Linked DNA regions of Azospira inquinata. The protein of the gene in region 1 binds, or shares a complex with, the protein of each later gene. Links are inferred from orthologs where the notes say so. Each region holds a gene or a part of one and is shown on either strand. Other genes may lie near its edges.

The links.
Region 2: the proteins of Azoinq_RS12820 (region 1) and accD are in contact, whole or in part, in a solved structure (PDB 8UXZ), measured with the Escherichia coli proteins. The link is inferred for Azospira inquinata from one-to-one orthologs.

Annotation. Positions count from the first base shown.
Region 1 is NZ_CP064782.1:2,821,665-2,824,941, forward strand. What follows is about bases 39-3,004. They hold Azoinq_RS12820 (acetyl-CoA carboxylase carboxyltransferase subunit alpha), read left to right. Parts: upstream 39-1,020; coding sequence 1,021-1,989; downstream 1,990-3,004. Other genes in these bases: Azoinq_RS12815 (putative bifunctional diguanylate cyclase/phosphodiesterase), read left to right, coding at 39-913; tilS (tRNA lysidine(34) synthetase TilS), read left to right, coding at 1,958-3,004. Outside these bases: more of Azoinq_RS12815, read left to right, coding at 1-38; more of tilS, read left to right, coding at 3,005-3,277. UniProt on the Escherichia coli protein: Component of the acetyl coenzyme A carboxylase (ACC) complex. First, biotin carboxylase catalyzes the carboxylation of biotin on its carrier protein (BCCP) and then the CO(2) group is transferred by the carboxyltransferase to acetyl-CoA to form malonyl-CoA.
Region 2 is NZ_CP064782.1:2,598,518-2,601,770, forward strand. Bases 312-3,253 are described here. They hold accD (acetyl-CoA carboxylase, carboxyltransferase subunit beta), read left to right. Parts: upstream 312-1,320; coding sequence 1,321-2,187; downstream 2,188-3,253. Other genes in these bases: trpB (tryptophan synthase subunit beta), read left to right, coding at 312-364; trpA (tryptophan synthase subunit alpha), read left to right, coding at 367-1,170; folC (bifunctional tetrahydrofolate synthase/dihydrofolate synthase), read left to right, coding at 2,247-3,253. Outside these bases: more of trpB, read left to right, coding at 1-311.

The DNA.
Region 1 (3,277 bases):
CCTGGGGCTGAAAACCCGGGTCAGCGTCAATATCGCCGGGCGCCACCTGCTTCTGCCCGACTTTGCCGACCGGGTCGCCCTGGTGCTGGGGGAGGTGCCCCAGGCCCGGCCCGACGCCCTGGACATCGAAATCCTGGAATCTTCCACCTTTCAGGATTACGACCGGGTGCGCCAGACCATGGACCGGTGCCGGGCCCTGGGGGTGAGCTTTTCCCTGGATGACTTTGGCACCGGTTATTCCTCCCTGGCCTATCTCAGCCAGCTGCCCGTTTCCACCATCAAAATCGACCAGATGTTCGTGCGTCGCCTGTTTGACCAGCGGGAAGATCCGGCCATCATCCAGGCGGTGGACCAGATCGCCACGGTTTTTGGCCGGGAGGTGGTGGCGGAGGGGGTGGAAACCCGGGAACACGGCATGTTGCTGGTGAGCATGGGGTGCAGCCTGGGTCAGGGCTTCGGCATTGGCCGTCCCATGGCCGGAGAGGCGGTGCCCGAGTGGGTGGCCGCCTATCGGCTGCCGGAAGAATGGCGGGCGGCGGCCGGTCTGGCCTGGCGTTCCAGCCTCTACGATATTTTCCGCGCCCGCCATTGCCACCATTTGTGGCAGGACCGGATGGTGGAATGTGTGCAGCGCCAGGAAGCCTTTCCGGTGGATGGGCCGGTCTGCGAGCTGGTGGCCCGGGTGGGGGAATTGCGAGGGGAACAGCCGGAAGACCCATCCCTGGCCGCCCTGCAACAGGCCCTGTGGTCCGTGGAAAGCCTGGGGGCCCGGCTGCTGGCCGATGGCCAACGGGGGGCCTGGGAGGCGGCCCGGGCCGGGCTGTCCGAATTTCTCCAGGCCTCCGCCGCCGTTTTGGCCGGGTTGGACCGTCTGGCCGGGTTGCCGGAAAGGGGGCCGGAAGTCTCCGAATAGGCGCCTTTAAAGGGGCGATGGGGGCCGTTGGGAGCCAAAACGGGCCGTCAGGGCAGGCCGGATGGTTTGAGGTAAAATGGGGGTCTGCCAACAAATCCTGCTTTTTGATGAAGACCAATTTTCTCGAGTTCGAACAGCCCATTGCAGAGCTGGAAAGCAAGATCGATGAACTGCGTTACGTGCAGGATGACTCGGCGGTGGACATCTCGGAAGAGATCGAGCGCCTGGAAAAGAAAAGCCAGGGCCTGACCAAGGACATTTACGCCAAGCTCACTCCCTGGCAGGTGGCCCAGGTGGCCCGTCATCCCCAGCGCCCCTATACCCTGGATTACGTTTCCCGGGTTTTCACCGATTTTCAGGAACTGCACGGCGATCGTTCCTTTGCCGACGACAAGGCCATCGTGGGCGGCCTGGCCCGCTTCAACGGCCAGTCCTGCATGGTGATCGGCCATCAGAAGGGCCGGGATACCAAGGAAAAAATTTTCCGCAATTTCGGTATGCCCCGTCCCGAGGGCTACCGCAAGGCGGAACGGCTGATGAAGCTGGCGGAAAAATTCCAGATTCCCGTCTTCACCTTTGTGGATACTCCGGGAGCCTACCCGGGCATTGACGCGGAAGAACGGGGCCAGTCCGAAGCCATTGGCCGCAATCTCTACGTCATGGCCGAATTGAAAACCCCCATCGTGGTGACCATCATCGGTGAAGGGGGCTCGGGCGGGGCCCTGGCCATTGCGGTGGGGGATGTGGTGCAGATGCTCCAGTACAGCACCTATTCGGTTATTTCCCCGGAAGGCTGCGCCTCCATTCTCTGGAAGAGCGCCAGCAAGGCCAATGAGGCGGCGGAAACCATGGGCATTACGGCTCACCGCCTGAAAACCCTGGGGCTCATCGACAAAATCGTCAGCGAACCCACCGGGGGCGCCCATCGGGACCATGACACCATGGCCCGCAATCTGAAAAAGTCCCTCCACGACGCCGTCAAGCATCTCTCCGGCCTCTCCACCGGGGAACTGCTGCAACAGCGCTACGACCGGCTCATGGCCTATGGCCGCTTCAAGGAACAGGATCTGCACTGATCCTGCCCTGGGCTTCCCGGCCCGGCTCCAAGCCCTGCTGGGGGCCGGCTTTCCCCCAGGGGGCCGGCTCTGGGTGGGGCTTTCCGGCGGGCGGGACTCGGTCCTGCAGCTGGCCCTGCTCAGGGAAGCCGCTCCCCTTCTGGGTTTCTCCCTTTCCGCCATTCACGTCCATCACGGGCTGTCCCCCCGGGCCGACGCCTGGGCGGATTTCTGCGTCCGGCTGTGCCGGGACTGGGAGCTGCCCCTGGAGGTGGTCCGGGTCCAGGTAGCGCCTCAAGGGGGGGAAGGGCTGGAGGCCGCCGCCCGGCGGGCCCGCTACGCCGCTTACCAGGCCCTGGACGGCGACGCCCTGGCCCTGGCCCATCATCAGGACGATCAGGCGGAAACTCTGCTCCTCAATCTGCTGCGGGGGGCCGGGGTGGCGGGTCTGGCCGCCATGCCCCCCCGGCGCCCCCTGCTCCGGCCGGGGCGCACGCCCCTGGTCCTCCTCCGGCCCCTGCTGGATTACCCCCGGGCCTGGATCGAAGACCAGTTGGCCCGCCGGGGCCTGGACTGGGTGGAGGACGAGAGCAATGGGGATGCCCGCTTTTCCCGTAATTTCCTGCGTCGGGACGTGTTGCCCCTGCTGGAACAACGTTTTTCCGCCCGCACCAGTCTGGCCCGGGCCGCAGCCTGGGCCGGGGAGGCGGAAACCCTGCTGGAGGAACTGGCGGCGGAGGATGGGGCCCGGGGGGCCAGTCCGGATTTCCCCGGAACCCTGTCCTTGGCGGCCTTGCAAGGGTTGAGCGGCCCCCGGCGGCGTAATCTGCTGCGCCACTGGCTGCACCGTCAGGGGGGGCCGAGGCCCGAGGCCCGGACCCTGGCCGAACTGGAAGCCCAGGTGCTGGCCTATCGCCCGGACGGGCAGATGGCCTGGCGCTGTGGCCAGTGGGTGGCCCGGGGCTGGCGTGGGGCCTTGTTTCTGGAGCACGATCCCCTGGCAACCCCGTCTTTGCCCGAATCTGCGCCATGGGAAGGCGAGATGCCCGTGCCTTGGGGTTCTGGGACCATTTTTTCAGCCCGGGCCACGGGACAGGGGCTGAACGCTGCGGCCTTGGAAGCAGGCCCGGCCCAATTCCGTCCCCGCCAGGGGGGGGAAAGCTTCCAACTGGCCGGGCGGCCCCACCGGCCCTTGAAAAAGCTGCTCCAGGAAAGCGCCGTGCCGCCCTGGCAGCGGGAGCGCCTGCCCCTGCTGTGGCTGGGGGAAACCCTGGCCTGGGTGCCCGGGATCGGCATGGGGGCGGCCCTG
Region 2 (3,253 bases), 220 kb from region 1 along the record:
TAAGCCCGGGGTGCTGCATGGCAACCGGACCTATCTGCTCCAGGACGCCAACGGTCAGATCACGGAAACCCATTCCATTTCCGCCGGTCTGGATTACCCCGGGGTCGGGCCGGAACACGCCTGGCTGAAGGATACGGGCCGGGCCCAGTACGTGGGCATTACGGATGAAGAAGCCCTGGATGCCTTCCACAAGCTGTGCCGCCTGGAAGGCATCATTCCCGCCCTGGAATCGTCCCACGCCTTGGCCTACGCGGCCAAGCTGGCGCCGACCCTGCCCAAGGACAAAGTTCTGCTCGTCAATCTCTCCGGCCGGGGCGACAAGGACATGCATACCGTGGCCGAAAAATCCGGAATCAAGTTCTGATCATGGCCCGCATTCAAGACACTTTTACCCGCCTCAAGGCCCAGGGCCGCAAGGCGCTCATTCCCTTCGTTACCGCCGGGGACCCGGATCCGTCCCTCACCGTGTCCCTGATGCACACCCTGGTGGAAGCCGGGGCGGACATTATCGAGCTGGGGGTGCCCTTTTCCGATCCCATGGCCGACGGTCCCACCATCCAGCGGGCTTCCGAACGGGCTCTGGCCAAAGGCATGAGCCTCACCCAGGTGCTCGCCCTGGTGGCCGAATTTCGCCGTCAGGACAGCCAGACCCCGGTGGTGCTCATGGGATATGCCAACCCCATTGAAGCCATGGGGGCGGAAGCCTTCACCCAAGCCGCCCACGGGGCCGGGGTGGACGGGGTGCTGGTGGTGGATTACACCCCGGAGGAAAGCGGGGAATTCGCCCGGGCCATGGCGGCCCAGGGCATGGACCCCATCTACCTCCTGGCCCCTACCTCCACGGATGCCCGCATTGCCCAGGTGGCGGCCATCGCCCGGGGCTACGTCTATTACGTCTCCCTCAAGGGAGTGACCGGCTCCGCCAAGCTCAATCTGGACGAGGTGGCGGCCCGTATTCCCCACATCCGGGAAAAGACTGGCCTGCCCGTGGGGGTAGGGTTCGGTATCCGGGACGCGGCTACGGCGGGGGCCATTGGGGCCTTTGCCGATGCCGTGGTGGTAGGCAGCCGGATCATTGAGGAAATGGAAAAAAATCCGGAAGACCCCCTGGTCAAGGTCCGGGCCCTGGTGGCGGAATTGCGCCGGGGCGTGGATGGGGTCAAGGCCTAAGACTGGGAAAGGAAGTAAGCGGTTGTAGTACCCGTGTTTCAAGGGGCGGGGCGCCCGCCAGGTGCCCCGCCGAATGCAAGGCCCATCAAGGCAACGGAGCCGACGGATCGCCACAAGCGACGCCCCGTCGGCCTAAACAAGGAGAACGACATGAGCTGGTTGCAGAAACTCCTGCCGCCTAAGATCAAACGGGAGGGTGCCCCCCACCGTTCCAATCTGCCGGAAGGGCTGTGGCGCAAGTGCCCGGCGTGCGAGGCCGTCCTTTATGCCTCGGACCTGGAAAACAATCTCAACGTCTGTCCCAAGTGCGGACACCACCACCGGCTCTCTTCCCGGGCCCGGCTGGACCTGCTGCTGGACCCGGAAGGCCGGTTCGAGATCGGTGCCGAGGTGCTGCCCATGGACAGCCTGAAGTTCAAGGACAGCCGCCGTTATCCGGAACGCCTCCATGCCGCCACGGAAGACACGGGGGAAACGGATTCCCTGGTGGTCATGCAGGGAGCCATCAAGACCCTGCCCGTGGTGGTGGCCTGTTTTGAATTCGATTTCATGGGCGGTTCCATGGGCTCGGTGCTGGGGGAACGGTTTGTCCGGGGCGTGCGTACGGCCCTGGAGCAGAAGACGCCTTTCATCTGCGTCACCGCTTCCGGCGGGGCCCGGATGCAGGAAGGCCTGTTTTCCCTGATGCAGATGGCCAAAACCACCGCTGCCCTGACCAAGCTGTCGGAAGCCGGGCTGCCCTTCATTTCCGTGCTTACCGATCCCACCATGGGGGGGGTGTCCGCCTCCTTTGCCTTCCTGGGGGATGTGGTCATGGCCGAACCCAAGGCTCTGATTGGCTTTGCCGGTCCCCGGGTGATTGAGCAGACGGTGCGGGAAACCCTGCCGGAAGGCTTCCAGCGCTCCGAATTCCTGGTGGAAAAGGGCGCTATCGACATGATCGTGGATCGTCGGGAAATGCGGGATAGAATCGCCGCCCTCCTGACCTTGCTGCAAAAGCTGCCTGCGGCCGCCTGATCCTGTTTTCCGTATTGCCGGGGAGGGATTTTCCCTCCCTTCTTTTTTGCGAGTCTCCCGTGTCCCTTACCGCCTCCTCCGACCTTTCTGCTTGGCTGCAACATCTGGAATCCCTCCATCCCAAGGGTCAGGCCGGGATCGAGCTGGGCCTGGAGCGCATCCGTCGGGTCAAGGAGCGCCTGGGCCAGACGCCCTTCTGCCCCCTCATCCTGGTGGGGGGGACCAACGGCAAGGGCTCGGTGTGCGCCTACCTGGAGGCCATGCTGGACCGGGCCGGTTACAAGGTGGGCTGTTATACCTCCCCCCATTTGTTGCGCTACACCGAGCGGGTGCGGGTGGGCGGCCAGGAAGTGGCCGAAGACGCCCTCTGCGCCGCCTTCGCCCGGGTGGAGGCGGCCCGGGGTGAGGAACACCTGACCTATTTTGAATTCGGCACCCTGGCGGCCTGGGAAGTATTCGCCGCCGCCGGGGTGGAAGCCCTGATCCTGGAAGTGGGCCTGGGAGGCCGCCTGGATGCGGTAAATGTGTATGAGCCGGATGTCTCCGTGGTGACCGGCATCGCCCTGGATCACACGGACTGGTTGGGCCCCACCCGGGAACATATCGGTCGGGAAAAGGCGGGGATTTTCCGCCCCGGCAAGCCCGCCGTCTGCGGCGACCCCAAGCCCCCCCAAAGCCTGCTGGACCAGGCCGCCGCCCTGGGCACCGATCTGCGCCTCCTGGGGCGGGACTACGGCTATGAAAAGACCCAGGAAGAACGGCTGCAATGGCGCTACTGGTGCCGCTTTCCGGCCCGGGAAGGGGCCCAGGCCGAGCTGTTGCGCCGCACCCTGGCCTATCCGGGCTTACGGGGCAGCGCCCAGTTGGCCAACGCCAGTACCGCCCTGACGGCCCTGGAATGCCTGCGGGAGCGTCTGCCCGTGACCATGGGGGCGATTCGCCAGGGCCTGATCGAAACCGAGCTTACCGGGCGCTTCCAGGTGCTGCCGGGGAAACCGGCCCTGGTCCTGGATGTGGCCCACAATCCCCAGGCCGCCGCCGTGCTGGCGGACAATCTGGGCTCCAT